3 regions of the Micromonospora sp. NPDC023737 genome follow, and region 3 is predicted to be linked to each of the others. Evidence: riboswitches for the same ligand, from Rfam matches in the RefSeq annotation. Region 3 holds a riboswitch; each other region holds the start of a gene.
What was found. Region 3 has a riboswitch for cyclic di-AMP ahead of AB0F98_RS25075 (hypothetical protein). Riboswitches for the same ligand answer to the same signal wherever they lie in the genome.

Region 1 (10,416 bases), on a different contig from region 3:
CATGCGCGCACGCCTGGGTAGGCCGGAGAGTCGTACCGTCGTCGTCTGGGCGGCGCTCACGGCCGTCATCTGCGGGCTCTTCAGTGCCGCGCTCGCCACCTGGGCCGCCTGGCACACCGCGCGGCCGCTGCCGGATGCCACCGAGACCACGGCGATCGTCGCCGAGGTGCTCCCCGGATACGAGATCAACGAGGTCGATCCGGGGCCGGCGCTCTTCACCTTCTACAGTCAGCCGCTGCGTCCCGGGAACCTCAAGGCCGTGCTGTTCCCCGACGGCGGCGAGTACCAGCAGGGCACGACCGTGGCGACCGTCAAGGCGGTGCCTCCGGCTGCACAGCAGGAGACGCTCGCGCTCGCGCAACGCCGGCTCCGCGAGACCGGCTGGCGTACGTTCCCGCCACACGTCGTACCCGAGGTGACCTGCCGGGCCGGCGGCGGCTGCACGCCGACCGGTGGGCCGAGCAACGTCAGCCTCGTCGCACGTCGTGACGACACCGCCCTCGACATCCATTGGCTCGCGAACCCGTCGATCGACGGCACGCACCTCACTGTGGCCGTGTACCGGGCCACCCCGCCCGCCGTGCTGCCCGCGGGCATCGGCGGTGGCCTCGTCGGCGCCCTCCTCGGCGGGCTGGTCTTCGCCTGGGCGAGCCGGCGGACGCGGCCTCCGCACCCCGCCGGCAACGGCGTGACCGTCCTGTACGCGATCACCATGCTGTTCTGGTGGGCGCCCGTGCTGCTCACCGCGCCACAGCTGCTCGGACACCACCGCGACGAGCCACACCCGGTGTGGCACCCGCTCTGGGAGTGGCTCGGCCAGCCCGCGCTCTCCCTCTTCTTCGTGGTCGGGGCGGGCTGCGCGCTCTTCGCGCTGGCGCTCGCCACTGTGCCCCGCCGCGACGCCGATCCGCTCGCCACCGCCGCCCCGGAGTTCGCGCAATAAACCGGTGACACGGGTCGAACCGGCCGCTAGGTTGGCGCGGTGCCCGAGCTTCGCCAACTGACCGCCGGCCACGCGGACGCGCTGCTCGACTTCGAGCGGGCAAACCGGGAGTTCTTCGCCCGCTCGGTGCCTGACCGGGGCGACGACTACTTCACCAGGTTCGCCACCCGCCAGGCTGAGCTGCTCGCCGAGCAGGCCGCCGGGCTGTGCCACTTCCACGTCCTGGTCGACGCCGACGGGTCGGTGCTGGGTCGGTTCAACCTGGTCGACATCTCCGCAGACGGCAGCGCGGATCTGGGCTTCCGGGTCGCGGAGCGGGTGACCGGTCGCGGCGTGGCCACTGACGGCGTCCGCCGGGTCTGCGCGCTGGCCAGGGATGAGTACGGGCTGCGCCGGTTGTACGCGTCGGCCGCGCTCGACAACGCTGGCTCACTCGGGGTGTTGCGGCGTACCGGCTTCACACCCGTCGGTGCGGTCGTGCTGAGCGGCCGCCCCGGGCGCAGGCACGTCCTCGACCTGGCGGTCTGACCGAACGGCCTCCCCGCTCGGCCTCCGACGTGTCGCTTCCTGACCGCGCCGTCGCTTGTGCTTCGACCTGCTCGTGAACGGACCACCGGCGGTTGTTCGAGCAGGCCGAGGCAGCCTGCGCCCGGGCAACCAGCGCCGCCACGGAATGCTGGACAACGTCGTCAGCACCCCTAGGAGCAGGGCCACGAAACCGGCCGCACCCAGCCCGCCCTGTAGGCGGCCTCGGTGCCCGCTGAGCTGGTCGAAGTCGGTGACGAAATCGGTCGGGTCCGAACGGTTGACCCAGACCCCCACCTTTTCGCCGTACGACCGGCACACCTCGACGCAGGGGACCTCCTGCTCGTACGTCCGGCCATCGAAGTCGTAGCGGAAGTACATGGTGGTCTTGCCGCGGCCCTTCGTGACCCGGTCGAAGATGATCGCCTGCGCCGGCTCGCCGCCCGCCCGCAGTTCGACCGCCCAGTCGTCCAGCGCGCTCTGGGTGTGGATCGGCAGCCAGAGCAAGAGGCCGCCGGCCACCATCAGCAGAACACGGCCGACGATCCGCCAGGGCGGGGTATCGAGCCGGGTGAGCGCAGCATGCACGCGATCACGGTGCCATCCCGACGCAATCGTTCACCTGCTCCCGGCGGATTCGGCCGGCCGCCCTCCACTCGTCGTCACCCGCGGTCACAGGCGGCTCACCCTGACCCCGCCGATGATGCCGTAGGCGCGAACGCGGACGACGGGGGCCGACGGCGAGGGCGTACCCGCTTCGACCCTGCGCCCGCCGAACAGGTGGAAGCCCTCGATCTCGACGTGGGTGTCGGCGGGCACCCGGAGCTTCACCCCGCCGATGAGCGACACCTTCGTCAACGTCGTCTCGGGAGCCAGCTCGGCGCCGGTGAGGTCGATGTCGGCGCCGCCGATCGACGTGACGACCGCGGTGTCGTCGGCCCTGCCGCCAACACGCTGCTCGTGACCGCCGAGGAGGGAGATCTGCCAGTTGATCCGCTTCGAGGGATCCGTGTTCGCCATGTCCTCGATGCTCTGGACCCACACGTCCGAGGGTAGGTGTCGTTAGTCGTGAAGGGACCCACGACGGTTGTCATGACGATCCGCACCGAAGCCCAGGTATCGCCGCCGGTCCGGGAGCCCGGCGTTGCTCCGCCGGAAATCCGTTGGTGACGGCGGTAGTCGGAGGTGTTGGCTGTATCGATGAGCGCACAGTCGAATTCGACAGCAGCCGGGGAAGGCAGCGCGGGACGCTTCCGCGATCCGAAGTCCAGGCTGTGTGGCTTGTCTTCTGACGAGATCTTCGTCCGTTGCCCGCGCTGTGCCGGCCGGGCTTCGGTCCGTCCTGACCCTGAGTCGGTCGGCAGCTCCCGGCGTGATTTCTGGCTTCGCCGTCGGCTCAGTTGTCTGGGGTGCGCGTATACGGAACTCTGGGAGGCTCCTCGCCTCGCTAACAACGCGCGCGCATTGCCTGAGTTCTCGGGTCCGAACGACCCGTACTTCGGCCTGCCCCTCTGGCTCTCGCTGGAGTGCCGTGGGCGGGTGCTCTGGGCGTACAACGTCGAGCACCTGGACCTGCTGGAGGCGTACGTGTCCGCTCGGTTGCGGGAACGCGGCCAGTACATGGGAAGCCAGAGCCTGGTTGAACGCTTGCCCGCGTGGATCAAGCTTGGCAAGCACCGCGCCGAGCTGCTGGACGCAATAGGTCAACTTCGGGCGCTACTTGCCTGACCGCCGGCGAACCGGCCGAAAATACAACAGCGACGGCGCGGACGGTGGTGCAGCGGATCTCCTCGTCGGGCAGTCGTAGGCCGTCCGGCGACAAGTGCGGTTAGTTGGCCGACGGCGGCGTCCATGGTGTGGAGCGCCTCGCGATCGGTTGGTAGGCGCTGGCGCGGTCGACGACCTCGGCCGTCGTCAACTCCGGCGTGACTGCGTAGATCAGATCCGAGATGTCCGGGTAGCCCAGGTCGCGTTCGAGGCGGTCCAGCCAGTCGCCCCGCTCGGCGAAGTCCGCAAAGTCGTACCGCATGATCCGCTCGACGAGGACAACCGCCTCGCAGCGCTTGATCTAGCGTTGCCGCCATGGGCGTTGAGGGCTGGATGGCGGACACTCGCACCTCCTACGACACAGTCGCTGCTAGTTATGCGGATCTTCTGCGCAACTTCCTGGATGAAACGCCCTACGAACGAGCGACTCTGGCTTTGTTCGCCAGCTTCGTTCAGGCCGCTGGTGGTGGGCCAGTCGTGGACGTGGGCTGTGGATCAGGGCGCATCACCGCCCACCTGCACAAGCTCGGCGTGGACGCCTTCGGAATCGACCTGTCGCCAGTGATGATTGAGGTGGCTCGGCGTGACCATCCGGGGCTGAGGTTCGAGGTGGGCTCCATGACCGACCTGGACCTGGCTGAGGGCTCGGTCGCCGGCTTGGTCGCCTGGTACTCGCTGATCCACATTCCCGACAACCAGGTCGGCTCGGTCTTCGCACACTTCCGACGAGTGCTGCGTCCCGGCAGCCCTCTACTGCTCAGCTTCCACGTCGGTGACGAATCACGGCTCAAGACTCAGGGCTACGGCGGCCACCCGATGAAGGTTTACGTCCACCGTCGGCAGCCCGCTCGGGTGGCGGCATGGCTGCAAGAAGGCGGCTTCACGGTCGAGGCACAGATGACTCTCACCTCGGCCGAGAGCTCGCTCGGCGGGATCATCTTTGCCCGTCGCCGGTCTTGAGCGGGCCACGATTCGCCCCAGGCGGCCATGATCTACCAGCACGCCAGCTCGGAGGCGGATCGGGCCATCGCCCAGGCGGTGAGCGACGCGGTGAAGGCCGAGCGCAAGAAGGCCAAGAAGTCGGCGGCCGGCCCCTCGGACAAGGCGACGGGCAAGGGCAATAAGGCCGGTAAGAAGCGTGGCTAGTGGCCCGTGGATGGCCCATCGGGCGCTGGCGGCCCGTGGAACATCGAAGGCCCTGGCTGGGACTTGCGTCCTGGCCAGGGCCTTTCGGTTGGAGCGGGTGACGGGAATCGAACCCGCACTGTCAGCTTGGGAAGCTGATGTTCTGCCATTGAACTACACCCGCAGCGGCACCACTGTACCCGAGTCACCGGTCACCCGCATCCAGGTACCCCCTTGGCACACCGGCTGCAACCCGGCGCCGGACGGGCTGGCGGACCAGCGCTCACGCCCCGACAGATGGTTTCACCATGGCAAGGTATAGGTGTTCTCAAATCTCTCGATGACTTGTAGCGTCTGCCTCACGTTCTCAGCCACGGCGTGACACACCTCCTGTCGCGCTGCCAGAAAGAGGTGGGCCCATGGGACTCCGTCCCAATCTGCTGACCCGGCGTACCGCCGGCGTCGCGTCCACGACCCTCGCGCTGCTGCTCAGCACGGCCGCCGTGGGCGTCCTTCCGGCCGCTTCGGCCGTCTCCGCCGCCCCTGCGGGCACCTGCGTCGAGCCAGCCGACGCCCACGCCGACGCCCGCGTCAAAGCGGGCAGCGCCGCCAAGCACGAGCCGAACGAGTTGACGGCCACCCAGATCAAGGAGCGCGAGGCCGACCTGGCCGCCGCGCTCCGCGAGCGCGCCAACCGGCGTACGGGCGCTGTCGCACCGCTCGCCACCGTCACGATCCCGGTGGTCGTGCACGTGATCCAGGAGAACAGCACCCGGGCCGGCGGCAACATCCCGGACTCGATGATCAACAACCAGATCACCGTGCTGAACCAGGCGTACAGCGGGGCGACCGGCGGAGCGGCCACGGCCTTCGCCTTCCAGCTCAGCAAGATCAATCGAGTGGTCAACCCGTCCTGGTACCCGATCCTCGACGGCTCCTCGGCCGAGCGTTCGATGAAGTCGGCGCTGCGTGAGGGCGGCAAGAACACCTTGAATCTCTACCTGGGCGACGTGACCCCCGGCCTGCTCGGCTGGGCGACCTTCCCGCAACGACGGCTCAACAGCGCCGACGGCGTGGTCGTGCTGAACGAGTCGCTGCCGGGCGGCAACGAGACCAACTACAACCAGGGCGACACCGCCACCCACGAGGTCGGCCACTGGCTGAACCTCTACCACACCTTCCAGGGCGGCTGCTCCGGCTCGGGCGACAGTGTCGATGACACCCCGGCCGAGGCCACGCCGGCGTACGAGTGCCCGACCGGTCGGAACACCTGCAGCGCTGCCGGCCTGGACCCGATCACGAACTTCATGGACTACACCTACGACTCGTGCATGTACCAGTTCACCCCTGGGCAGGCGAGCCGCATGTTGACCGCGTGGAACGCCTACCGCGCGGCCTGACGTCGACACGTAACGTCGGCGCCGGCCCTCTGGACGGACAAGGGCCGGCGCCGACGTTTCACTCCCCAGGAACGCGTTCAGGCTGCCGAGCGGTGGACGTCGCGGCGCCCGTGGCGGGCGGGACGAGCCTGCGGTACGACCGGAGTCAGATCGGCCGGCCGATCGTCCGCGTGCGGGTCGAGCCAGACCTGCACGCCTGGGCGGCCGCACCCCTCGCCCGGCCCACCGGCGCTGCCGGAGTCGCGCCGAGTCAGCATGGCCACGTCGACGGTGAATTCGAAGAGCCGCCAGTCGACCTGGGACGCTGCCCCGGCCCTGGCCGCGAGCCGGGCCACCCGGGCCTGGTCGGTGACCGGGTGGGCGTGCCCCGCCACGTACGCCTCGTCATCGGTCTCCTCCGGCGGGAAGGAGTGCAGTGCGTAGCGCCCGTCCCGCTCCAGGTCACGCCGTTTGGGCGAGTCGATGATGAAGCAGAAGAGCCCCTCGTCGGTGATCACCGGAGACACCGGGTGCACCCGGGGCCCGCCGTCGGCACGGACCGTGGCCAGATAGCCGAAGCCCGGACCGTACTGCTGCATGAGAACGCGGATCCCGTCGGCGAGCCGGGGCTCGTCAGCTGCGAATTCGGACCAGGAAGCCATGCAGGCATTCTATCGAACAAATGTTCGACGAGCGACACGACGCGCTGGTCACCGACACCGGATTCGAGTCGTCCGAACGGGCCTCGCTATGGTGGTGCGATGCTGCTCTCCGACCGCGACCTGGTCTCCGAGATCAAGGCCGGCACGCTCGGGCTGGAGCCGTTCGAGCCCACCCTGGTGCAACCGTCGAGCATCGACGTACGTCTCGACCGGCTCTTCCGGGTCTTCAACAACCACCTCTACACGCACATCGACCCGGCACAGCAGCAGGACGACCTGACATCGGTGGTCGAGGTACCCGACGGGCAGCCGTTCGTGCTGCACCCGGGGGAGTTCGTGCTCGCCTCGACGCTCGAGGTGATCTCGCTCGGCGAGCAGCTCGCCGGCCGGCTGGAGGGCAAGTCCAGCCTGGGCCGGCTCGGCCTGCTGACCCACTCCACCGCCGGCTTCATCGACCCGGGATTCTCCGGCCACGTGACGCTGGAACTGTCGAACGTGGCGAACCTTCCGATCACGCTCTGGCCGGGCATGAAGATCGGCCAGCTCTGCATCTTCCGGCTCTCGTCACCCGCCGAGCACCCGTACGGTTCGGCCGTCTACGGCTCGCGCTACCAGGGTCAGCGTGGCCCGACGCCGAGCCGGGCGTGGCAGAACTGGCGCACCTGGCCCACCCGCTGACCGGCGATCGGCCCCGGAACCCGACGCACCTCGCGCCTCACCAGGCGCACGGAGAGGCCCCTCCCACTCGGTGGAAGGGGCCTCTGCGCGGAACGATCAGTCGGGACGACCGAAGCTGTGGATGGGGCCGTCGTCGACCTTCTTCATCTTGATCGGCACCCCGGCCTGGGAGGCGTGCACCACCCATCCGCCGCCGACGTACATGCCGACGTGGTGCAGGTCGCTGTAGTAGAAGACGAGGTCGCCGGGGCGGAGGTTGGCACGGCTCACCGTCTTCGTCACCCTGCGCTGCTGCGCGGCGTTGTGCGGCAGTGACACCCCGGCCTTGGCCCAGGCCGCGAGCATGAGCCCGGAGCAGTCGTACGAGTCGGGCCCGTCGGCTCCCCATACGTAGGGCTTGCCGATCTGGGCGCAGGCGAACTTCACCGCCACCCCGGCGGCGCCACCCGGATAGGTGGCCGGGCACGGGGCCGGACGCAGCGGGCCGCCGCCGCCGTTGCCGTACACCTTGATCCGCAGCTTCTGCAGCCGGTCGATCTCGGCGTTGATCTGCTTCTTCTTCGCGGCCAGCTGGGCCTCGGTCCGGGTCAGCTGGGCGACGAGCTCGTCCAGCGGCGCCTTCTGCCGGGCCAGTTCGTCGCGCAGGTCGACGACCTGGGCGACGTCCGTCTGCTGGTTGTGGGCGAACCGGTCGAGCAGCTCCAGCTGGCCGACGACGTCACTCGGTGACTGGCTGCCGAGCAGGGCGTTGACGGTGGACAGGTTCTCACCCTTGTACGCCCGCACCGCGAGCACGCCGACCTTGTCCATGGCCTGGTCGATCCGGAGTTGCAGTGGCTTGATCCGAGCAGCCAGCGCATCGGCCTGCTTGCGCTTGGCCACGAGCTCCTGACGGGTGGCGTTGTGCCGCTCGATCACGGGTTCGAGCTTGTTCCAGTCCTGGTCGATCTGGCGCTCGATCTCGGCGACCGACGGGTCGGCGTGCGCCGCTGTGGCACCGCCGGTCAGGACGACGCTGACGCCGATGAGGGCGGCGAGGACGGTGGTGATGCGGGACCAGCGTGGACGCGGCGCACCCGTCGTCGGGCCGGCTGTCGCCGACCGTCCGGACGGCGGCCGCGGGGCATGGTGTGCCACCGGGCTCCGTACTCCTTCTTCCTGACCGCCTACCGGGTTAGCTGACGGGTTCGGGCGGGAAGGTCGGCGCCCTACCGCAGTGGCTGCGGATTCACCCCGGAAACCTGGGTCCCCGGCTCGCTCGGCGAGCGACTCGGCGGTGTCGGACCGTTACCGCCCGGGTTGGACGGACCTGCTGCCGGCCGACGAATGATCAGCCTAGAGAGCGCCGTTACCGATCCGCAACCCGTCAGACGGTGACACTCCGTGTGTGACGCAGCGGGAGCGCACCCCTCGTGCGATTCCGAAGATTTTCTTCCGAACCCCCCGATCAATGGAAAGGTATTGACCAGGGCGCGACGGTGGAGCGAAGGTGACCAATACCTAAGACCCATCCGTACCTGGGGGTTCGATGCAACGATCGACCATGTCGAGGAGCAGGCGCGCCCTGCTCGCCGCCGCGGTGGTCACCGCCGCCGCGGCCGTGCCACTGACCGGCGGCCCGGCCGGGGCCGCGCCGGCCGGCGACCGTCAGCAGCAGTACGCCGCCGCGGCGAAGGAATACGGCGTGCCGGAGAGCGTCCTGCTCGGCGTCTCCTACCTGGAGTCCAGGTGGGACACCCACGCCGGCAGGCCCAGCACCAGCGGCGGCTACGGGCCGCTGCACCTCACCGACGCGGCTCACGTCGCGAGCCTGACCGCGGGCCACCACGTCCACCAAGGCGAGGACCCGCGCGGCGACACCTCCCGGCCGCTGACGGTCGCCGCGCCCGGAGGAGCCGAACCGTCCGCCGCGCCGGCGTCCGCGGCGCTACAGACCCTTCAGGCCGCCGCAGCGCTCACCGGGGCCGACGCCAGGGCACTCCGTACCGACCCGGCGGCCAACATCCGTGGCGGCGCGGCGCTGCTCGCCTCGTACCAGAAGCAGCTGGGCGGCCCGGTCGGCTCGGAGACCGACCCGGGAATCTGGTACGGCGCGGTGGCGCGCTACTCGGGAGCCGACACCGAGGAGACCGCTTCCGCCTTCGCGGACGAGGTGTACGACCAGATCCGCGCCGGTGCGAACCGACGAACCGACGACGGCCACCAGGTCACCCTCGCCGCGCACCCGGTGACCGCGCGGGCGGACACGGTGCACCGCCTCGGGCTGCGCAAGTCGCAGCGCCCGGACCGGGTGGAGTGCCCGGTCCGGCTCGGCTGCGAGTGGATTCCCGCGCCGTACGAGCAGTACGGCCCGGGCGCCGGCGACTACGGCAACCACGACCTGGGCGACCGGCCGGCCCAGCAGAAGATCGAGTACATCGTCATCCACGACACCGAGGGGTACTACGAGCCCAGCGTCGGCCTCGTGCAGCAGGCCGACTACCTGGGCTGGCACTACACGCTGCGCTCGGTGGACGGCCACGTCGCGCAGCACGTTCGGACCAAGGACGTCGGCTGGCAGGCCGGCAACTGGTACGTGAACGCCAAGTCGATCGGCATCGAGCACGAGGGCTTCGCCGGCCATGGCACCTGGTACACCGAGGCGATGTACCGGGCCTCGGCCAAGCTGGTCCGGCACCTGGCGCTGAAGTTCGGCATCCCGCTGGACCGGCAGCACATCATCGGGCACGACAACGTTCCCGGCACCGTCGCCTCGACCGTGGCCGACATGCACTGGGACCCGGGCCCGTACTGGGACTGGTCGCACTACTTCGATCTGCTGAAGGCGCCGTTCCGGACCACCGGCACCAAATGGACCGGCCTGGTCACCATCGACCCGGACCTCGCCGTCAACCGGCCGGCGTTCGTCGGCTGCAACCAGCAGCCGCCGGGCGTGCCGAGCCCGCCGCCGCCGGCCGAGCCCTGCCCGCTACGGGGTTCCTCCGCGGTCATCCTGCACAACGCGCCGAGCCACGACGCCCCACTGGTCAACGACCTGGGTCTCCGTCCGGACGGCTCGCCGAACACCATGTACATCTCCGACCACGGTGCCCGGGCCTCGGCAGGCCAGACGTACGCGGTGGCCGAGGTCCGCGGTGACTGGACGGCGATCTGGTACCTCGGCCAGAAGGCGTGGTTCCACAACCCGGCCTCGGCACCGACCGCGAAGTGGGCCACCGGGTTCGTGGTGACTCCGAAGCCGGGGAAGGCGACTATCCCCGTCTACGGCCGGGCTTACCCGGAGCAGGCCGCCTACCCGGCCGGCGTGCCGTACCAGACGATCTCCCCGATGCAGTAC
Region 2 (10,416 bases), on a different contig from region 3:
GGCGATACTAGCCGGTCTCCATTTGCGGGGAACTGACACGACCACAAGGTTCACGTGCCGGTCCGATCCGGTTCAGATCGGTGCGGGGATGAATGTCAGATTGCCCCTGACACCTGATCCGCCAAACCAGAACAGGTTACTCGCAGGGCCGCCACTATCGCCGTAGCCATGTCATCGAGCTGATCGGCTTCCAGAGGCGTCCGGGAGATCGCCAGCCGCCAGTAGACCGGCCCGACGATGAGATCGATGACGCTGGACGGGTCGGCGCCGGCGGGCAGCTCCCCGCGGGCCACCGCCTGGCCGACCACGAGCTCGCCGATACGGTTCTGGTAGTCGCGCAGCGCCCCCTGAAGGGTCTCCGCGATCTGCGGGTTGCGCGCGGCCTCGGCCAACAGATCGGGGATGATCTGCGACGCCAGCGGGTGCCCGAGCGCGCCGGACGCGACCATCAGCAGCAGTTGTACGTCGCCGTGCAGGCTGCCCGTGTCCAGCAGCGGGAGTTTTCGTCCTGCGGCAGCGGTCACCATGTCGAGCACCAGCTCGAGCTTCGAACGCCACCGGCGGTAGATCGCCGTCTTGCTGACACCGGCCCGTCGGGCGATCGCCTCGATGGAGAGCCGGCCGTAGCCGACCTGCGCGAGTTCCCTCATGACGGCGCGACGGATGGCCGTGGTGATGTCGTCGCGAAGAACGGCCGCACCGGCTGGAGCACGCCTCTTCTCGGTCTTCACGTGGGATAATGTAGCGCAACGACGGTACGGTTGCGTCCCGACGTCTTTTCCACTACCTTCCACGCAGCAGCGCGGCAGCCCTCCCCGTACCGGCCACGCCAGATTTCATCGCCGCGACACTCTCACTGCTCCCCATCGGCACTAAAGATCGGAGCGCCTGACAATGGCCAACACCGCGCTGGCCGACCCCGAATCCGGGCTGACCCGCGCTCAGCTCGCGCAGCGGTACGGACTACGGGTCGCCGGGGAACGCCCGTCCCTCGGTGAATACACGCGCAAGCTGTGGGCGTACCGGCACTTCATGGCCACATATTCGCGGGCCAAGGTCGCGTCGTCGTTCAGCAAGACACAGCTCGGCCAGCTGTGGCAGGTGCTGACCCCGCTCACCAATGCGGCGGTCTACTACCTGATCTTCGGCGTGATCATTTCTCAAGATCGGGACGTGCCGAACTTCATCGCGTACCTCTGCACGGGCGTGTTCGTCTTCATGTTCACGCAGAGCGCCGCACTGCAGGGCACCAGCGCCATCACCAGCAACCTGGGCCTGATCCGGGCGCTGCACTTCCCCCGCGCCGCGCTGCCGATCACCGTCACCCTGGTGCAGCTCCAGCAGCTGCTCATGTCGATGCTGGTGCTGGCCGTCATCGTGCTGGTCACCGGCGAGCCGATCACCCTCCGCTGGCTGCTGATCGTACCGATGCTGCTGCTCCAGTCGATCTTCAACATCGGCCTGACCATGATCGTGGCTCGGCTCGGCTCGAAGATCACCGACCTCAAGCAGGTCATGCCGTTCGTCATGCGGACCTGGCTGTACGCCTCCGGCGTGCTCTACAGCGTGAAGCTCTTCGAGGAACGGCTTCCCGGCTGGGCGTCGACCGCTCTGGAGGCCAACCCGGTCCTGGTCTACATCGAGCTGGCCCGGTACGCCCTGCTCGACTCGGCCTCCCCGGAGCACATCGCCTCGTCGCCGATGCGGCTGTGGCTCCTCGCCGTGGCCTGGGCCGCGATCGTCGGCTTCGGCGGTTTCGTTTATTTCTGGCGCGGAGAGGAGGAGTACGGCCGTGGTTGAGCAGATGCAGCCGGCGGTGGGCACCGTCGGGACGGACCCGGGACGCGTTCCCACCGTCGTCGTGGACGACGTGCACGTGATCTACCGGATCCACAAGGGTGCCGCTGGTGGCAACAGCCCGGTATCCGCCCTCAAGCGCATCATGTCGCGCACCAACGCCCCGAACATCCGGGAGGTCCACGCGGTCAAGGGCGTCAGCTTCACCGCGTATCAGGGCGAGGCCATCGGCCTGATCGGCAGCAACGGCTCCGGCAAGTCGACCCTGCTGCGGGCCATCGCCGGCCTGCTCCCGCCGGCCCGGGGCGCGGTCTACACCCTCGGGCAGCCGTCGCTGCTCGGCGTGAACGCGGCCCTGCTCAACGACCTCTCCGGCGAGCGCAACGTGGTGCTCGGCTGCCTGGCCATGGGCATGCCGCCGGAGGAGGTCAAGCGGCTGACCCCGGAGATCATCGAGTTCTCCGGCATCAACGAGCGGGGCGACTTCGCCTCACTGCCGATGCGCACCTACTCCTCCGGCATGGGCGCCCGGCTGCGCTTCGCCATCTCCTCGGCGAAGAAGCACGACGTACTGCTCATCGACGAGGCGCTCGCGACCGGCGACCGGAAGTTCCGGGCCCGCAGCGAGCAGCGGGTCCGGGAGCTGCGCGACAGCGCCGGCACCGTCTTCCTGGTGAGCCACTCGCTCGGCTCGATCCGGGACACCTGCGAGCGGACCATCTGGTTGGAGGGCGGCGTCCTGAAGATGGACGGCCCGACCAACGAGGTCTGCAACGCATACGAAGGTAAGTAGTGCGTGACTGAGCGCATCGACCGGGTCCGCTGGCCCGGCCGGTGCGCTCAGTCATAGGCGCTAAGGTTCTCTGGGCGCCACCCCGTGGTTCATGGCACGCCGGGTTCGAGGCCTCGACCTACCGGCCGTCGCCGAGCCATCCGGTCACCCGGACACAGAGCACGTCATCAGGCAGAAGCGAGGGACGGTAATGACGCAGGGCCACACCACCACGACGGACGCCACGCCGGCGACGCCGGCACCCTGGCGGCCCTCGCGGACGGTGGCTGTGATCCTCGCCGGGGGGACCGGGACAAGACTGGGACTCGGTATCCCCAAGCAACTGTTGAAGATCGCCGGCAAGCCGATCATCGAACACACCCTCGCCGTCTTCGAGGCCGCGCCGGAGATCGACGAGATCATCGTGCTGATGGCCGCCGGACACGTCTCCGACGCGAAGGAGATCGTCGAAAAGGCCGGACTGCGCAAGGTCAGCAAGGTGATCGAGGGGGGCGACACCCGCAACGAGACCACCCGGATCGCGCTGGAGGCCATCGGCGAGGCGGACTGCAACGTCCTCTTCCATGACGCGGTGCGCCCCCTGGTCAGCCACCGGATCGTCCGCGAGTGCGTGAACGCCCTCTGGACCTACTCGGCCGTGGACGTGGCCATCCCGTCGGCCGACACGATCATCCAGGTGGACGAGGACGAGTGCATCACCGACATCCCAGTGCGCTCCGCGCTGCGGCGCGGCCAGACTCCGCAGGCGTTCCGCTCCGGCACGATCCGTGAGGCCTACCGGCTGGCCGAGGGCGATCCGAACTTCGCCGCCACCGACGACTGCGGCGTGGTGCTGCGCTACCTGCCCGGCACGCCGATCAAGGTGATCGACGGCTCGGACGAGAACATCAAGGTCACCCACCCCGTCGACGTCCACCTGGCGGACAAGCTCTTCCAGCTCGCCGCCGCGCGGGCGCCCCGGCTCGCCGACCACCGCAGCTACCGGGAAGAGCTGACCGGGCGGACCGTCGTCATCTTCGGCGGCAGCTACGGCATCGGCCACGACCTCGCCGATCTCGCCACCCGCTACGGCGCGCAGGTCTTCCCGTTCAGCCGCACCAGCACCGGCACCCACGTCGAGCGACCCGAAGACGTCGAGGCGGCGCTGAAGACGGCGTTCGAGGCGACCGGCCGGATCGACCACGTGGTCGTCACCGCCGGCGTTCTGGAGAAGGGCAACCTCGCCGAGATGGACGAGGAGAGCATGGACCGCGTCCTCCAGGTCAACTTCGTCGGGCCGGTCACCGTCGCCCGCCTGGCCCTGCCCTACCTCGAGCAGACCAAGGGCCAACTGCTGCTCTACACCTCCAGCTCGTACACCCGGGGTCGGGCGCGCTACGCGCTCTACTCGGCCACCAAGGCCGCGCTGGTCAACCTCACCCAGGCGCTGGCCGACGAGTGGGCGGAGGTCGGGGTACGGGTCAACTGCATCAACCCGGAGCGGACCGCGACTCCGATGCGCACCCGAGCCTTCGGTGAGGAGCCGGAGCACACGCTGCTCTCCGCGGGGGCGGTGGCGCAGGCCTCGCTGGACGTGCTGATCTCCGAACTCACCGGGCAGGTCATCGACGTACGCCGGCCGCAGGGCGAGACGCCGCAGGCGGTGCCCGCCCAGGCGGTGCGGGCCGGGGCCGACGCCGGGGGCTGACGGCCCGCCTGCTCACCTTCGAAACGGCCGTGAACGGAGCGACATGCGTGGTGACCTGGTCCGTAAGCTGATCGCCCGGTGCCTGAGCATCGGGCTGGCCGTGCTGGCCTTCCTCGTCGCCGCGCTGACCGGCGACACCGGCTGGGGACTCGTGCTGGCGGTCGCCGCCCTCGGCGCGGCCGCGACGGAGCGGCGGATCCGCCCCGGCGCGGACACCGCCGCCGAGACGACGTTGATCGCCGCCGCCGTGCTGGTCGCGTACGCACGTCGGCTCGACGGAGGGTTCGACCCGGCGCTGGCGGCCACCGCGCTGGTCCTGCTCGGGCTGGTGCTGCTGGTCGAGCCGCTGCGGCAGGCCGGCGGCCTGGAGGTCCGCACCGAGAACCTGCCGGTACGCTCCTGGGTCCCACTGGTCGCCGCGCACCTCGGCGGCGCGCTGCTCGGCTTGATCGCCGTGGTGGCGCTGGCCGCCGCGGTGACCCTGCCGGCGCTGGTGGCGCTGGTCCTGGCCCTGTTGGTCGCGGCCGGTGCCGGCGCGGTCGGATCGGACCTGGCCCGGCGGCGGTTCCGGCCCCCCGCGTCGGGCGGCGCGGTACGCCGGGCCCTCCAGGCGCACAAGCCGGAGTTCGTCCTGTACTTCTCCGCCCCACCCGGCTCGGAGTACCAGGTCACCATGTGGCTGCCGTACCTGGAGCGGATCGGCCGACCGTTCCTGGTGGTGCTGCGCGAGCCGGAGTTCCTGGCCCCGATCGCCGCGGCCACCACCGCCCCGGTGGTCTACTGCCCCACCCTGCGGGCCCTGGACGAGGTGCTGGTGCCGAGCCTGAAGGCGGCGTTCTACGTCAACCACGGTGCCAAGAACAGCCACTTGATCCGGTTCACCCAGCTCACCCACGTCCAGTTGCACCACGGCGACAGCGACAAGGCGCCGAGCGCCAACCCGGTGTCCGCGATCTTCGACCGGATCTTCGTGGCGGGACAGGCCGCGATCGAGCGGTACGCACGAGTCGGCGTGGACATCCCGGCCGAGAAGTTCGTGGTGGTCGGCCGCCCGCAGGTCGAGTCGATCGAGGTACGCCCCGAAGGACTGCCTGCGGCCGCCCCGCGCACCGTTCTCTACACCCCGACCTGGACCGGTCACCACGCGGACGCCGACTACTGCTCACTGCCGGTGGCCGAGCCGCTGCTGCGCCGGCTGCTGGACCGGGGCGTGACGGTCATCCTGCGCGCCCACCCGTACACCATGCAGAACCCGGCGTCCGCCCGGCAGCTCGGCCGGCTGACCGAGTTGCTGGCCGCCGACCGGACCCAGACCGGACGGCAGCACCTCTGGGGCACGGCGGCCGGCCGGGATCTCAACCTGGTGGAGTGCGTGAACCGATCCGACGCGCTGATCTCCGACGTCTCCGGGGTGATCTCGGACTACCTCTACTCCGGCAAGCCGTTCGCGGTGACGGACATGGGCACCGACGGCGACTCGTTCACCGAGCGGTTCCCGCTGGCCGCCGCCGGTTACGTGCTGCGCCGGAACATGACCAACCTGGACGAGGTGCTGGACCAACTGCTCGACACCGACCCGCTGTCGGCGCGGCGTTGGGAGACCCGGCGGCGCTACCTCGGCGGCTTCCCGGCCGAGTCGTACGCGGAGGCGTTCCTGGAGGCCGCACGGCGGGAACTCGAGCCTGCCGGGAAGCCGCTGACCCCGCGGTCGCCGCAGGCCGACGCCGTCTCCACCACCGCCTGAGGCCGCTTCGGTTCCGGCTCAGCGATACGTCTCGACCAACGCCAGCACCGCCTCCGGGTCCTCGACGTGGGCGTTGTGGCCGAGCCCGGAAAGCGCGGCGACGGGCACCCCGTAGCGCCGGAGCTGCCCGTCGGTGACCAGCGGGTCGTGTTCGCCGCGCGCCAGCAGGACCGGCACGTCGGTGGCAGCCACCAGCGCCGCCAGGTCCGGTTCGCCGACCGCGAACGCACCCGGGTCCATGGCCAGTCGCCAGCGCCCGTCCACCTCACGCAGCCCGGCCGTCACCCTCGGATCGTCGGGAGCGACCAGACCGGCCAGCCCGGAGACCCGCAGGTAGCGCTGAGCGGCCTCGTCCCGGGTGGGGTACCAGGCGACCGGGCGGGCGGCCAGCTCGCGCGTCTTCGCCAGTTCGGCGTCGGACCAGACCGCCTTGATGCCGAGCCCGACGACAGCGGCGACGGGCAGCCCGGCGCCGCGCGCGGCGAGCGTCAGGCCGACCACGCCGCCGAGTGAGTGCCCCAGCACGATCAGGCGGTCACCGGGCGCGAGCGCCGCGACCACCTGCTCGGCCAATGCGGCGAAGGAGTACCTGGGCAGCGGCGGCGACGTGCCGTGACCGGCCAGATCCGGCGCCAGCCAGCGCCCTTCCCAGCGGCGCCGCAGCAGTGGCGCCCAGGGCAGCCACACCTCACTGGTCGCACCCATGCCGTGCAGCAGCAGGAGGGTGGGCCGGCCGGCCGTACGCGCGCCACCGTCGTTCATGGACGCAGTGTGCCACCGGCGGCGTCGGCACGGCGAGCGTGAACATCCGACAGCCGCCCTGAACGACAACGGGCGCCGGCCCCCTCGCGTCAGGGTGCCGGCGCCCGATGTGAGCGCGGTCGTCAGGCGGAGTAACCGCGGGTGGTCATCCAGTTGGCCAGGTCGATCGTGGTGATCCAGTACGACGGCACCGCCGGGTTCGCCGAGTCGGCGATCTTCACGGTACGGCCCTGGTCCCGGTAGCCGACGACGGCGATGTAGTGCCCGCCGCCGAAGGAGTGCCAGCCACCGTCGGTGTCGACGGCGTCGCCGACGATGTTCGCGACCACGCCGCGCCCGTCGGTGATGGCCCGGACGATGTCGGCCTGGAGCTGGTCCATCTGGGCGGGACGCGGCGCGCTCGGGAACATGGTGGTCTTGTACGGGTTGCCCTTGACCACCGCGTTCAACACCCGCGTGGTGTCCTCGGCGGAGTTGGTGCCCATCTCGGTGGTGCCGAGCTGCGCGGCCAGGTCGTCCTGGCTGCGTTCGATGCCGGTGGCGCTGAGCGCGTTCCGGGTGGCGGCCGGCCCGCAGTAGAAGTAGGTCGTCTGCGCCTGGTAGTCGTAGTCGAGGACCTTGCTCGCCGGCGGCTTGGGCGCTGCCGGCTTGCGGGTCAGGTCGGGGTTCGCGGCCTTCTTCGCCGCCGGCGCACTGGTCGTGGGCGAGCTGGTCGCCGGTGTGGTGAGCTGCTGGTCGTCGAGCGGGGCGATGCGGGCGTCGCTGCGCAGTTCGGCCGCCACCGCGGCGGAGCCGCGCTGTGCGGCGGGCGCGTCGTCGGCGCCGCTGAGCAGGGCGCCGGTGGTGGACGCCAGCACCACGGCTGCGGCGGACGCGGCGGCGATCTGGTAGGGGCGCTGGGTGGCCAGCCGACGGAGCTGACGCTTCAGGGTGTGCTTCACGGTTCCTCCACGGTTCGGGGGGTGAGCGACCGGCGGCCGGACCGGAGTCCGGGCAGGCGTCACCGCGCGGACCTGGTCCGCGGGCGGCTGGTGGATCGCTCAGGGAACGCCCGGTGGGTCGGGCGGAAAGACGCGGGTGCCGGAGTCAGCTCGTCGCTACGGGACGGGCGAGCACGGGCACCGTGGCGCCGTGGAGGGTCGGGGAGGACCGAGGGATGGGTTCGTGCACCACAGAGATGGAACTCCTTCCGGCACCGCCTACCGGGTTAGCTGACGGATTCGGGCGGGAAGATCGCCCTACCGCGGGCCGTGGCTCGCGGATTCACCCCGGACGTGCATGTGGGTCCCCGGCTCGTGGAATCACGATTAGGCGGGTCGGCGCGGCGTCGCCTCTTGCGATCGGTTACCGCACCGGACGCGCCGACACTACTGGTCGACAGAGGGCCTGCCAACCCTTCACCACCTGCTCAAACCCGTTTCGGCGAACAATTTTTCCGGGCGTTTGGCCGCTGACGTGACTCAATGGGACGAGCAGATCCGGCGGCACCTTGGGTACGCAACGGGACAGGCCGAGGGAGACCTTGCCAAAAGGCGGGGATGATTCGGGCCGACTGTTCCCGCTGACCGTTTCCCCATTCATGTGACCGGGCTCACGCAGATGCCGGGCAGAATTCGGCCCGGCATCCCGCTCAGCCCACCCTGGCCGGCTGCCAGCGGGTCACCACCTGGGCGGGGGCGGTGGAAGCGGGCCGAGTCGCCGGCAGCCGGCCCGGCCGGAGGCGGGCCGCCGCCGCGTACGCCTCGGTGGCCAGGGCACGGGCCGCCTCGGCGGCGAGTTCGGCGTCCCGCCAGGTACTGCGCTCCCGCTCCTGGGCCGTCCGGTAGCCGGCCAGCCGGCCGTCCCGGACCACCCGGGCCAGGTGCACCTCCTGCTCGACGGGGTGCAGACGGGGATCCCAGCCGTCGCGGTACCCGAAAACGTCGCCGAGTTGGCGCAGGGTGAGGTCGCCTCGCCAGTACGCCGCCGTGGCCGCCCGATGCAGATACCGCTCCCGGGCGGCGTACTCGGCCGGAGTGTGGGGAGTGCGGGGTGGCGGCAGAGCGCCGGCACCGCAGTACCGGCGGGCGGCGCTCTCGGCCTCGTCGTACGCCGCCCAGGCCCGGTCCAGGTCAGCCTGGGCGGCCAGCCACTCGTCCCGTCGACGGCGCGCGGTCTGCGCCGCACCGGCCGCGGCGACAGCCACCTCGTCGGCGTACCGCCGTAGGTCGGCAGCCTCGGCTGCGGCCAACTCCCGGTCGGCCGGCCCGGCCGAGGCGGACCGGCCGTCCTCCGGCCGGTCGCGCTCCGGACGGGCGACCAGCACCGTGAGCACGATCAGGGCCAGCACCAGCAGAGCCGACCAGATGGCGGCGGCCTGCGGCACCTCGACGAGAAACTGGTAAAGGACGGTCTTCTCCATGTCGGTACCTCACGGCGAGCAGACGCGATGCGGGAGAGCCGCACTCGGCACCCGGTGCGAGGCCTTGTCGGTCACGCCGGGCGCCGGGAGCGGGCGCGGAAGACGGGTTCGGCGAGCGCGGCGGCGGAACGCTCTCGCGTCGCCGGCGGCGTCAGGCGGCGGGGGGAGCTCGGGGAGAGCGGACAGCTGCCACCACGCCGCGAGGGAGCCACATCTCGCCCGCCTGGATGGTGACCGGGTCGGCAACCGGTGCGGCCGAGGCGAACACCTCGTGGGTAACACCGTGCGCGGCCGACGGGGCGACCCTTGAGCCTACGGATTCGACGGCGGTCCGGAGCGCGACGGCGAACTCCGCGGGCGCGTCGTCCGCGACGACGATGGCCAGGAAGCTGGATGTGCCGGCCGACGCGGTGGCACAGGCGCAGGCCCGCGATTCGGTGCACGCCACCGGGGGCTCGACCACGGCCCGGGTGTGCGGCGGGGCCCCCAGCGTCGAGAGCGACCCGAGGGTCAGCGCGCCGACGACCGCGAGGCTGGCCAGTAGCCGGGTAGCCCATCGCGCCACCCACCACAGAGGATCGGTGAGGGCGAACGAGGGCATGCGGCAACGCTACCCTCGTCGTCACCGGGTCGCAGCAAAGCCGGGCGTGTCGGACCGCCACGCCGGTCGCACCACCCACGGTGGACGCTTCGGCGGGAGCCCAGCTGGCTGATCGACTCGTGTTCGGGGAAGTCGGGCCGTCCCGGGCACGACGGCGCCCCGACTTCATCGACACCGAGTTGATCCAGGCGCGACCCCGCTCTCAGCGCGGGTCCACGTGCAGCTGCCGGCCGTCGGGGGCACCAGCGTCGCGGCCCGGCTGGTCACCCGCCTGTACGGACGGGCGCTGACGCGGTCGCGGAACGGGCGGCGAGTCGCGGACACGTGCCGGCTCGACGGCAGCGTCCGGGGCCGGACCGGTGACGGCGGAGCGGGTCTGCGTACGGACCCTGGCGTCGGCCACGGCCGGGCGGGTGCGGCGTGGGCCGAGCCGGCGCATCATCGGCGTCTCGACCCAGCGGTGCAGCAGCCCGGCCAGGGCCAGGTTCAGGAGGAGGAGCCCGAGCACCACGGCCGGTCCCCGCCACCCGGGCAGGCCAGCACCCCAGTCGCCGGTCAGCCGCAGCACGGTCGTCATGACGAAGACATGGACCAGGTAGAAGGCGAACGAGACCTCACCGAGCCAGACCAT
Region 3 (10,416 bases):
TACGCAGACGCTCCACCTCGGTCGGTTTGGCCGTCGAGTCCGGTATCTCGGTGGTCCGGTACTTGCCGCCGGTCAGCTGGTTGAGTACCCGGGTGGTGTCCAGGGCGGACGGCGTGCCCGCCTCGGTGGTGCCCAGCAGCGCGGCGACGTCGTCCTGCGAGATCGCCTTGCCCTGCGCGGAGAGCGCGATCCGCGTCGCGGCGGGTCCGCAGTAGAAGAAGTTCGGCTGGGCCTGGTAGTCCACGTTCACGAGGCGCTCGGCCCGCCGGTCGTGGCCACCCTTGTCGGCCTGGGCGGACGTCCCCGGGCCGGTCTGAGGCGGGGCGGGCGGGGCGGCGTGTGCGGCCACCGCGGGAGTCAGCGCGCACCCGCCGGCGACCAGCAGGCCGGCCACGGAGAGGCCGCTCTTGTGAAGGATGGGGTTCATGGGTCGGGCTCCAATCGGGGTGGCGCCTCCGGTGGAGGCGCACGCACCGGGACAGGGGGCTCGGCTCAGCTGCGGAACGACGCCCGGACCGTACGGCGCGCGGGCGTCCCGGGGGTGTAACGGCCCTGCTCCGGCCGGCATTCCGGTGTCCGGTGACCCAGGTCGGCGTCCTGTGACGCACTTTTGGGGCGTCCCACGAAGGGCGTCCCTCGTGTCACACGCTGTCGGCGTCGCGTCCGATCAAGATCGCGCTGCAACAGGGAAATAGTGGCCTCCCTGCGATTGGAGGCCACTATTTCGTAGATGAAGCGCGATCTTGCCGCGCACGCGCGATCTTGCGGCACCGCGCGGGTGTGGCGCAGCGCGCGGCATCGTTCACAGACTGCCCAATACCCGGGTGACGGTGACCTCGACGACGACCCGCTCCGGATTGGGACGCGGGGTCCGATAACGCTCCGCGTACCGGCGTTCCGCCTCGGCGACCGTAGCCGGGTCCGTCCGTACGACCGCGCGGCCCTCGATGGTGAGCCAACGGCGGCCGTCGACGTGGCAGAGCGCCACCGGTGCGCCCTGAGGGCCGGCGGCGGCGACGTGCCGAGCCTTGCGGGAAGCGGCCGAGGTGATCACGCGGGCGAGGCCGGACGCCGGGTCCAGGGTCACCCCGACCGGCACCACGTGCGGGGTACCGTCCGGGCGAAGCGTGGTGAGCGTGGCGAGGTGCCGTTCCCGGCAGAAGGCGACGACCCGATCGTCACGTACGTCCAGCAGGTGCGCCCCCGGCATCTCCGTCCCCCGTCTTCCGCCGTCGACCGATCATCGAACGGGCCGGCGGTCGTGCCCCGGCCCCGGTGGAGCGTACGGCTGACCCGGTAGCTGCCGGGCGGCCGCCCGGTGCTTCTGGACCAGCCGGGTGAGGTAGAACAGCGTGCCGGCGAGGATGCCCATGTCGTCCAGGTAGATCGGGTCGGGCAGCAGGTCGATCGGGAAGATCGTGTAGAGGAGCGCGCCGTAGAGCGCCAGTTTGCCGCTCGCACCGAGCGAGGTGAGCAGGCGATGCGTCCGTACCACCCGGACGGCCAGCACCACGGCGCCGACCAGCGTCGCGAGCAGCACGATGCCAGCGATGACGAGGACGACGATCCACGCTTCCCGGGACATGCGGTCACGCTAACCCAATCGGGCCGCGCCCACCCGATGCCGGGTTATCGACCACCACGTACCGGCAAATGATGCCGGCCTCGCTGGCTTCACCGCGCCCACCTGACCCACCCACCCGGCGACCTCCCGGCGGCGGTGCCGCTCAGTACGCCGGCACGGCCGCCCGGCCCCGCGCCACGACCTGGTTCTCCCGCGTCTGCTCCGCCGGCTGGGCGACCTCGCTCAGCGGCAGCACCGACTGGGCGTCCTCGACGTGGCGGCCGGTCGCGGCGAACGCCTCCTCCCGCAGGCTCCGGGCGGCCGCGACAGCGCGCTCAGCCTCCCGCCACGCGGCCTGCTCCTGCTCCCGTGCCGCCTGGTGCCGGGCGAGGAGGTTGTCGCGTACCGCCCGGCGCAGCACCAACTCCTGTTCCACCGGGTGCAGCCGTGGGTCCCAGCCGTTGCGGTGCGCGAACACGTCGCTGAGCTGCTCGACGGAGAGTTCCCGCTGCCAGTACGCGTCCAGCGCCGCGCGGTGCAGGTAGCGCTCGCGGTCGACGTACTCGGACGGGGTGCGGGCGGTACGCGGCAGCGGCATGGCAGCGGCGGCGCCCAGCCGGCGTACGTCCGCCTCGGCGGCCTCGTACGCCTGCCAGGCCACCTCGACCGCCTCCTGCGCGGCGAGCCACTCCGAGCGCCGTCGTTGCGCCGTGGCGGTGGCTCGCTCGGCGGCCACGGCGACCTCCTGCGAGTAACGGGTCCGCTCGCGCTTCTCCTCGGCCAATTCGAGCGGGCTCGGCATGGCTGCGCTCCGGATCCGCTTGGCGGCGTCGATCGCGAGCCGGCCCGGCCGGAGCAGCAGGGCGGCGACGGCGACGCCCACGACGGCGAGCAAACTCAGCCAGATCACGGCGGCGCGGGGCACGTCGGGCAGGACGGCGGAGAGGACGGTCTGCATCATCTGCACCTCGTGGTCGGTGTCGGAAGTGGACGATCTGACCCGCTGGTGAGCGGAATGACGACTGGGTGGAGGGTTCTGCCTGACGTCGCGCCACCTCGCCGGGAGGACCGGTCGGGCTCGGTGCGGTGCGGCGCGCGGCGGGTATCCGATACGACACGACGGGCTCGGCAGCCGCAGAGCTGGAGCGACGGGTCGGTCAAGCCCTGCGAGCCGAGACCGAGAGTGATGTCGGTCCGGGGCGGGCCGTCGGAGCCGGGGCGGATGACCCTCGAGTCAGGCGAGCGGCGGACCGCGGCGACCGGGCGTGTCCCGGCCGGCGTCCAGGGCCGTGGACGTTTCGGGTGCCGCCGTCATGGTGCGGGCGGCCGGGGCGGCGAGGATCGGCCCGCGGACCGGACGACGCACGGGAGTGTCGGTCGGGGACAGCCGCTCGGCCACCGGCGCGACCTCGGGCCGCAGCACCTCGACCTGGCTGCTGACCACGTGGGGCTGCAGCTGGGCGGCGGTGGCCGGTGGCCCGGCCGGTGCTGGGGCGGCGGCACCCAGCCCGACGGCGAGCGCGAGCGCGGCCACGGCAAGGCGGGTCATCTCGCCCAACGAACGCAGCGCGGCCCGCCAGGTGGGGCGAGCGGACGCTACGGACATCACGTGACTAACCTATCGCTCTCGGCGGCCGGGCGCAGCACGACGGGGCGCCGGATCGCGTGACCGTGCCCACCCCTCCCGTTTGGACGGACGCCGGGGGCTGGGGCCTACTCGATTCCGCCCGAGAACTTCCCGCTGCTGTCATCGGTGCCGGTGCCGCTCGTGCCGCTCGCGCCGGCCTCGGCCTGGCTGGCGCCCGTCGTGCCGTTGCCGGTCGTGCTGGCGGCCGTCGTACTGGCGCCCGTCGTGCCGGTGCCGGTCGTGTCGGTGTCGGTCGTGCTGGCGCCCGTCGCGCTGGCGTCCGTCGTGCTGCTGGGGGCGGGGTTGGCGTCCGTCGCGTCGGTGTCGGCCGAGTCGGAGGCCGCGGGCAGCTCGGTGAAGAGGGCGAGCAGGGCGCCCACCTCCTGGTCTGCCTCGGCCGGGTGCCGGAACCGGCCGGCCGGGTTGATCGTGTACTCGTTGCGACGACCCACCCGGGTGCGGCTGAGGTAACCGCCGGCCTCCAGGTCGGCGACGATCGCGTGGGCGGCCCGCTCGGTGACCCCCACCTCGTGGGCGACGTCCCGCAGTCTTGCGGTGGGGTTGCGGGCGATGGCCAGCAGCACGTGTCCGTGATTGGTAAGGAAAGTCCAATTCCGGGGGCTGCCGTACCCGCTTTCGGTCGTCGCCATGGCCGTCATCGTAGGGCCCGAGCCCGCCCATTCGTCCTCATCGATCCCCGGTGCATGGTCAACTCGGGTTCCTTGAAGTCGGGGCATCGTCACGTCCCGGACACGGCGACATCAAGCCGGACACCGCGGCATCAAGGAAGTCGAGTCGATCACCCGCCCGTGTCCCCTCTGACGGCGAGGCCCCCGGGCGGCTAGGCCCCCCGGGCGGCTAGCCCCCCGGACGGCGAGGCCCCCGGACGGCGAGGCCCCCGGACGGCGAGGCCCCCGGACGGCGGGCGCTCCAGTGGCGAGTGCTGGGTTGCGGCGGGACGGGCCAATCGAATGTCCGCGAATACCTGAAACGCAAATCACGTATATCTTGACGTGTCTTCGGGTGGGTGTGACCGTGGATCGGGAACCCGCGGCGGTGACTGTGGGTCATCAATTCGATCGCATAGAGAAGTCGAGGTGCGGGGATGAGCGGACCCGAAGCGCCGGTCCTGCGTCCGGAGCAGGCACTGGCCGAGCTGATCGCGGGCAACCACCGCTTCGTCACCGGTACCCCGAGGCACCCCAACCAGGACGCCGGCCACCGGGCCGCGCTCGCCGACGAGCAGCACCCGTTCGCGGTGATCGTCGGCTGCTCCGACTCGCGCCTCGCCGCTGAGATCATCTTCGACCGCGGGCTGGGCGACCTCTTCGTGGTTCGTACGGCCGGGCACACGACCGGGCCGGAGGTGCTGGGCAGCGTGGAGTATGCGGTCACCGTGCTGAACGCGCCGCTGGTCGTGGTGCTCGGGCACGACTCCTGCGGCGCAGTGCGGGCGGCCCGGGAGTCCCTAGCCACCGGCACGCCGCCGCCCGGCCATCTGGACGCGGTGGTGGACGCCGTGCTTCCCAGTCTCCGCCGCGCCGAGGCCGAGGGTGTCGACGATCTGCCCCGCATCATCGACATCCACATCGCGCAGACCGTCGAGGCCCTGCTCGACAACTCCGCCGTGCTGGCCGCCGAGGTCGCGGCCGGGCGGTGCGCCGTGGTCGGCATGTCGTACCGGCTGGCGGCCGGTGAGGTCCACCAGGTCGCCGGGGAGCTCCCCGCCGCTGCCGGTTCCAACCCGGCGTCGGCCGTGCCGCTGGGCTGACACCGCGCGTCGGCCGCACCGCCGGGCCGCCGAGACCGCATGTCGCCCGCGCCGCCGGGCCGATACCTCCCAGGCAGAGCGAGAAGGGCCGCCCCGCGAATGCGGGGCGGCCCTTCTCGGCGTTCCGGCCGGTCGCTACAGAAGCGACATGTGTACGTGGTCCGTGTGGTTGGACGGGCCGCTGTAGGACTTCCAACCTGTGGCCGGGAACCAGATCTGCCGGTTCCAGATCACGTAGTAGATGCCCAGCCGGTCGGCGTTGCGGATGAGGAACGCCGCCACGTTGTTGCCGTACATCCGGGTGTCGTCGTTGTGCCAGGGGGAGAAGCCGCTCTTCTGCAGTGACCAGTCGCAGGCCCGACCCTTCGGGTGCTCCCACGGGCCCCCCGGTCGGTAGCAGCCGACGAACCGGTTGAAGCCGGCCCGCTTGACCTCCTTGTACGCGTGCAGCGTGCGCGGCGTGACGCAGCCCGAGGTGGTCGGGTCGTTCTCGCTGCACGACTCCGGCTTCCAGTCGCCGTCGGCCGTACGGCCGGGGCCGATCCTGGCCACCGGGGAGGTGGCCGAGACGAGGCCGCCGGTGAATCCCTTACCGCCGACGAGAGCCAGCGCCTTCTCCGCCTCGCGCTTCTGCTTCGCCATGATGGCGGCCTGCTTCTGCTGCTCGCGGACCTCGGTGTCGATGGCCAGCTTGGCGAGCTCGGCGCGGTGCTTGACCTCGTTGATCCGGGCGAGCTTCTGCGAGTTGACCATGTTGAGCTCGTCGAGCCCCATCACCCGCTCCACGAAGGAGTCCGGGTCGTTGCTCGTCAACAGCATGCCGACCGCGCCCATCCGACCGGTGCGGTACGACTGGGCCGCGATCTGGCCGACCTGCGGCGCCAACGCGTCCAACTCGGCCTCGGCCTGCTTGACGTCCAGGCCCAGCTGCAGCTGGCGCTTCTTGGACTTATCCAGCTTGGCCTTGGCGGCGGAGTAGTTGCGGTTCGTCGTCTCGACGACGTCGGTGAGCAGTGGCGGGTCGTCGTCCTCGTGCCCGGACGGGGTGGCGGGCTTGGGCGCGGCGGACGCCGGGAGGGGCCCGGCGAGCACGGCCAGCGCGGCGAACACGGCCACCACGGGTGTCAACCAGCGGCGTAGGGGTGCCGTCACAGTGTTCCCTTCCGTCGACCGCCGACCGGGTTAGCTGACGGGTTCGGGGCGGAAGTGGCCCCTACCGCTGACGCGGATTCACCCCAGGTACCTGGGTTCCCGGTTCGCCGTACGGCGATTGGGCGGTGGTACCGCAGGCGCCGCTGCGCGCCTTCGGCGGTAACCGGCAGCGAGGTTACCTGAGAGTCGGCGCGGGGATCTACGCCCGGATGCCGGCTAAAAGCGTCATTTCGCCAAAGCGCTGGGTAGCGAGTGGCGTAGGTATCGCGCCGTCGAGCCCGGGCGGTCACGTTGAGGAGTGTCACCATGCGCTCTCCGTTCTCCTGTCCGGGTCGGGCCGGCCACCGGAGGCGGCGGGGGGTGGGTCCAGGGTCGGATCGGGCCGAGCGGCGCTCAACGCTTCCAGCACGTCGGTCCGGTCGAATCCGGGGCGGGCGGTCGGGTCGACCGGGGCGGGATCGTCGCCGGCCGGTGTGCTGACGGACCGTCCGGCCGTGGTGACGATCGCGGCCAGGCCGGTGGTGAGCGGAACGGCGGCGATCAGCCCGAGCGTCGCGACCGCGCTGCGGACGATCTCCTGGGCCAGGAACTCGCTGGTGAGAATCTGGCTCACCGGGCGCGAGTCGGCGGTGAGCAGGAGCAGCAGCGGCAGCGAGGCGCCCGCGTACGCGAGCACGATGGTGTTCACGGTGGACGCGATGTGCGCGCGGCCGACCCTGGTCGCGGCCCGGTAGAGCTGGAGCCGGGACAGCCCCGGGTTCGCGTGGGCCAACTCGGTGACCGTGGCCGCCTGGGTGACCGTGACGTCGTCGAGCACCCCGAGCGACCCGATGATGATCCCGGCCAGCAGCAGGCCGCGCAGGTCCACGTCGCCCTGGAACATCGACAGGGTGAGGGCGTCCTCGCTGCCGAATCCGGTGAGGTGGGTGGCGGCGGTGGCCAGGGCGCCGAGGACACCGGTGAGTACCAGACTGCCGAGGGTGCCGAGTACGGCGACCGAGGTCTGCGCGGTCACACCGTGCGTCAGGTAGAGCACCACGAACATGATCAGCGCGGCGCCGACCACGGCGACCAGCAGCGGCGGGTGCCCGGCGCCGATTCCGGGGAGTACGAAGGTGAGCAGGATGCCGAAGCTCGCGGCGAGACCCGCGAGCGCGGCCAGGCCCCGCCACCGGCCGAACGCGACGATCGCGGCGGCGAAGATCAGCGCGAGCCAGCCGAGCGGCTCGCCGCGCTGGTGCTCGGCGACGTTCCAGCTCGACGACGAGGGGTCGGCCGGATCGGTCAGCTCCACCACGACGACCTCGTCACCGGCCTCGACGGCGGGTGCGCCCGGGCCGTCCGGGATAGGCGCCTCGACTTGTTGACCGGCGGCCGGGCCGTTCTCCACGCGTACGGTCACGGTGCCGCAGCGCGTCGGCTGCGCACCGGGCATGTCCTCCGGCGTCTCGGCCGGGTTCGGGCAGGCTTCGCTCACCACCCGGGTGACGGTGCCGTGGTACCGGGCCGGGTCCCCGCCACCGTCGGCCTCCGGTGCGCCCCGCGGCCAGAGCAGCACGGCGGCGACCACGGTGGCGACGACGAGCGGCACCACGGTCACGAGGAGGACCCGTCGCACCCCCGGCGGGGCGGACGGCGTGGGACGAGTGTGGTCGGCGCCCATCACGAATCTCCCAACGACTCCGGGGCGGGGTACGTACCGGTGGCGCGATCGGTCAGCGGCGTGGGGCCGCCCCGCCAGGCAAGGTCCGGAGGGTCATCGTCGGAATGCTAACCAGGTGGTTCTCCGGCGCCCGTTCGCGCCCGGCGGTGTCACGCTGCGTGGCGGCGAAGGCACGTGTCACGCGGTGTTGGCGATGGCATCTGTCGCGGCGCGTGGCGGCGAAGGCACCCGCGTCGGCGACCGAACGGGCATGTTGGTGTCATGCCCGCACATCCGTCGCACCATCCTTCGGGCGCATCCATGCCGACCCACGGCAGCGGTGGGCACGACCGGCACGCCGGCCACGACCCGGCGATGTTCCGCAGGCGGTTCTGGTTCTGCCTGGTACTCACCGCGCCGGTCGTGGTCACGAGCCATATGGTCATGGACTGGTTCGGCTACCGGATCGAGGCGCCCGGACTCACCTGGGTCGGCCCGGTGCTCGGCTCGGTGGTGTTCTGGTGGGGCGGCTGGCCGTTCCTGGTCGGCGCCGTACGCGAGGTGCGCGACCGGGCGCCGGGCATGATGCTGTTGGTCGCCATGGCGATCACCGTCGCCTACGGCGCGTCGCTCGCCACCAGCCTGGGCGCCTTCGACCTGGACTTCTGGTGGGAGCTGGCGGCCCTGGTCACCATCATGCTGCTCGGGCACTGGCAGGAGATGCGGGCGATCGGGCAGGCACGTGGCGCGCTGGCGGCCCTCGCCGCGCTTCTGCCGGACCGGGCCGAACGGGTCGCGGAGGACGGCCGTACCGAGCCGGTGCCGGTGACCGACCTGCGGACCGGCGACGTGGTGCTGGTCCGGCCAGGTGGCCGGGTGCCGGCGGACGGACGGGTCGTGGACGGCGCGGCCGAACTGGACGAATCGATGATCACCGGCGAGTCCCGGCCGGTGCCCCGGTCCGTCGGCGACCGGGTGGTGGCGGGCACCGTGGCCGCCGACTCGGCGCTGCGGGTCCGGGTCGAGGCGGTCGGTGAGCAGACCACGCTCGCCGGCATCCAGCGCATGGTCGCCGAGGCGCAGCAGTCCAGCGGGCGGGCTCAGGTGCTGGCCGACCGGTTCGCGGCGGCGCTGTTCTACGTGGCGATGGCCACCGCCGTGGTCACGGTGCTGGTGTGGACGCTCATGGGCAGGGGCGACGAGGCAGTGGTGCGGGCCGTCACGGTGCTGGTCATCGCGTGCCCGCACGCGCTCGGCCTGGCGATCCCACTGGTGATCGCGCTCTCCACCGCGCTGGCCGCGAAGTCCGGGATCCTGGTCAAGGACCGGCTGGCGCTGGAACGGATGCGGACCGTCGACGCGGTGCTGTTCGACAAGACCGGCACGCTGACCCGCGGCGAGCACGTGGTCACCGAGGTGGCCGCCGTCTCCGGTGTCGAGCATGACGAGCTGCTGCGGCTCGCCGCCGCCGTCGAGTCGGACAGCGAGCATCCGATGGCCCGGGCGATCGTCGCGGCGGCGGGGGCGCACGGTGGTGCCGCACCGGCGACCGGATTCCGGTCGCTGCCCGGCCGCGGGGTGGAGGCCACCGTGGCGGGCAGGGAGTACGCGGTCGGCGGCCCGGCGCTCCTGCGCGAACTGGATGTACGCCTGCCCGACGAGCTCCGGGACTCGACGGGTCGCTGGACCGCCCGCGGTGCGGTGGTGCTGTACCTCGTCCGGCGGCCGGTCACGGTGCTCGGTGCGCTGGCGCTCACCGACGAGGTACGCCCCGAGGCGCGCGAGGCGGTCGCCGAACTGCGCGACCACGGCGTACGGACCATCGCGATGATCACCGGCGACGCCCGGCCGGTCGCCGAGGCGGTCGCCGCGGACCTCGGGTTCGGCGCTGGTGACGAGGTGTTCGCCGAGGTGCTGCCGGCGCAGAAGGACGCGAAGGTGACCGAGCTGCGGCGGCGTGGGCTGACCGTGGCGATGGTCGGTGACGGGGTGAACGACGCCCCGGCGCTGGCCAGGGCCGACGTGGGTATCGCCATCGGGGCGGGCACGGACGTGGCGATCGAGTCCGCCGCGGTGGTGCTCGCCTCCTCCGACCCGCGCGGGGTGGGGGCGGTGATCCGGCTCTCGCGTGCCTCGTACCGGAAGATGCTGCAGAACCTCGCCTGGGCGGCGGGCTACAACGTCGTCGCCCTGCCGCTGGCCGCAGGGGTGCTGGCCGGGGCCGGGCTGTCGTTGAGCCCGGCCGTGGCCGCGGTGCTGATGTCGGGTTCCACCATCGTGGTGGCGCTCAATGCCCAGCTGCTGCGCCGGGTACGCCTCGACTCGGCGAACGCAGGCTGACCGTTGCGCTCGCCGTGGGTCGCGGGCGCCTCGCGCCGGCTGGGCGGACCCGGTCAGCCGCGCTTCATGAGCCGGCCGATCGCGGCCATCATCTCGGTGGCCATCTCGTCTGCGCGGCCCTCGGCCGCTCCCTCGTGCATGCAGTGCCGGGCGTGCCCGTCGAGCAGCCCGAGGGCGACCTTGTCCAGCGCGGCCTGGACGGCGGAGATCTGGGTGAGCACGTCGATGCAGTAGCGATCCTCGTCGACCATCTTCTCGACGCCGCGCACCTGCCCCTCGATGCGGCGCAGCCGTGCGAGCAGCTGATCTTTGCTGGCCGT

Region 1: linked by a shared signal. The riboswitch ahead of AB0F98_RS10010 (NlpC/P60 family protein) and the one ahead of AB0F98_RS25075 (hypothetical protein) in region 3 are both predicted to bind cyclic di-AMP.
Region 2: linked by a shared signal. The riboswitch ahead of AB0F98_RS00690 (C39 family peptidase) and the one ahead of AB0F98_RS25075 (hypothetical protein) in region 3 are both predicted to bind cyclic di-AMP.

The regions. Positions count from the first base shown of each region.
Region 1 is NZ_JBFAAL010000003.1:261,594-272,009, reverse strand. It holds gene AB0F98_RS10070 (hypothetical protein) at 2-943, shown strand; gene AB0F98_RS10065 (GNAT family N-acetyltransferase) at 983-1,471, shown strand; gene AB0F98_RS10060 (hypothetical protein) at 1,373-2,056, opposite strand; gene AB0F98_RS10055 (LiaF domain-containing protein) at 2,141-2,488, opposite strand; gene AB0F98_RS10050 (hypothetical protein) at 2,933-3,196, shown strand; gene AB0F98_RS10045 (e9imm peptide) at 3,297-3,497, opposite strand; gene AB0F98_RS10040 (class I SAM-dependent methyltransferase) at 3,551-4,195, shown strand; gene AB0F98_RS10035 (hypothetical protein) at 4,223-4,381, shown strand; tRNA gene AB0F98_RS10030 (tRNA-Gly) at 4,471-4,544, opposite strand; gene AB0F98_RS10025 (zinc metalloprotease) at 4,780-5,760, shown strand; gene AB0F98_RS10020 (pyridoxamine 5'-phosphate oxidase family protein) at 5,838-6,401, opposite strand; gene dcd (dCTP deaminase) at 6,501-7,079, shown strand; gene AB0F98_RS10010 (NlpC/P60 family protein) at 7,176-8,216, opposite strand; cyclic di-AMP (ydaO/yuaA leader) riboswitch at 8,229-8,365, opposite strand; gene AB0F98_RS10005 (N-acetylmuramoyl-L-alanine amidase) at 8,623-10,416, shown strand, end outside.
Region 2 is NZ_JBFAAL010000001.1:148,419-158,834, forward strand. It holds gene AB0F98_RS00660 (TetR/AcrR family transcriptional regulator) at 96-731, opposite strand; gene AB0F98_RS00665 (ABC transporter permease) at 895-1,800, shown strand; gene AB0F98_RS00670 (ABC transporter ATP-binding protein) at 1,805-2,590, shown strand; gene AB0F98_RS00675 (bifunctional cytidylyltransferase/SDR family oxidoreductase) at 2,781-4,277, shown strand; gene AB0F98_RS00680 (CDP-glycerol glycerophosphotransferase family protein) at 4,321-6,021, shown strand; gene AB0F98_RS00685 (alpha/beta fold hydrolase) at 6,040-6,783, opposite strand; gene AB0F98_RS00690 (C39 family peptidase) at 6,906-7,724, opposite strand; cyclic di-AMP (ydaO/yuaA leader) riboswitch at 7,965-8,107, opposite strand; gene AB0F98_RS00695 (hypothetical protein) at 8,414-9,184, opposite strand; gene AB0F98_RS00700 (hypothetical protein) at 9,336-9,785, opposite strand; gene AB0F98_RS00705 (acyltransferase) at 9,988-10,416, opposite strand, start outside.
Region 3 is NZ_JBFAAL010000014.1:111,876-122,291, reverse strand. It holds gene AB0F98_RS25110 (C39 family peptidase) at 1-427, opposite strand, end outside; gene AB0F98_RS25105 (TIGR03618 family F420-dependent PPOX class oxidoreductase) at 803-1,210, opposite strand; gene AB0F98_RS25100 (YkvA family protein) at 1,241-1,585, opposite strand; gene AB0F98_RS25095 (hypothetical protein) at 1,728-2,525, opposite strand; gene AB0F98_RS25090 (hypothetical protein) at 2,799-3,170, opposite strand; partial or broken gene AB0F98_RS25085 (MarR family winged helix-turn-helix transcriptional regulator) at 3,545-3,850, opposite strand; gene AB0F98_RS25080 (carbonic anhydrase) at 4,297-4,962, shown strand; gene AB0F98_RS25075 (hypothetical protein) at 5,098-6,114, opposite strand; cyclic di-AMP (ydaO/yuaA leader) riboswitch at 6,119-6,249, opposite strand; gene AB0F98_RS25070 (YibE/F family protein) at 6,416-7,777, opposite strand; gene AB0F98_RS25065 (heavy metal translocating P-type ATPase) at 8,078-10,096, shown strand; gene AB0F98_RS25060 (metal-sensitive transcriptional regulator) at 10,150-10,416, opposite strand, start outside.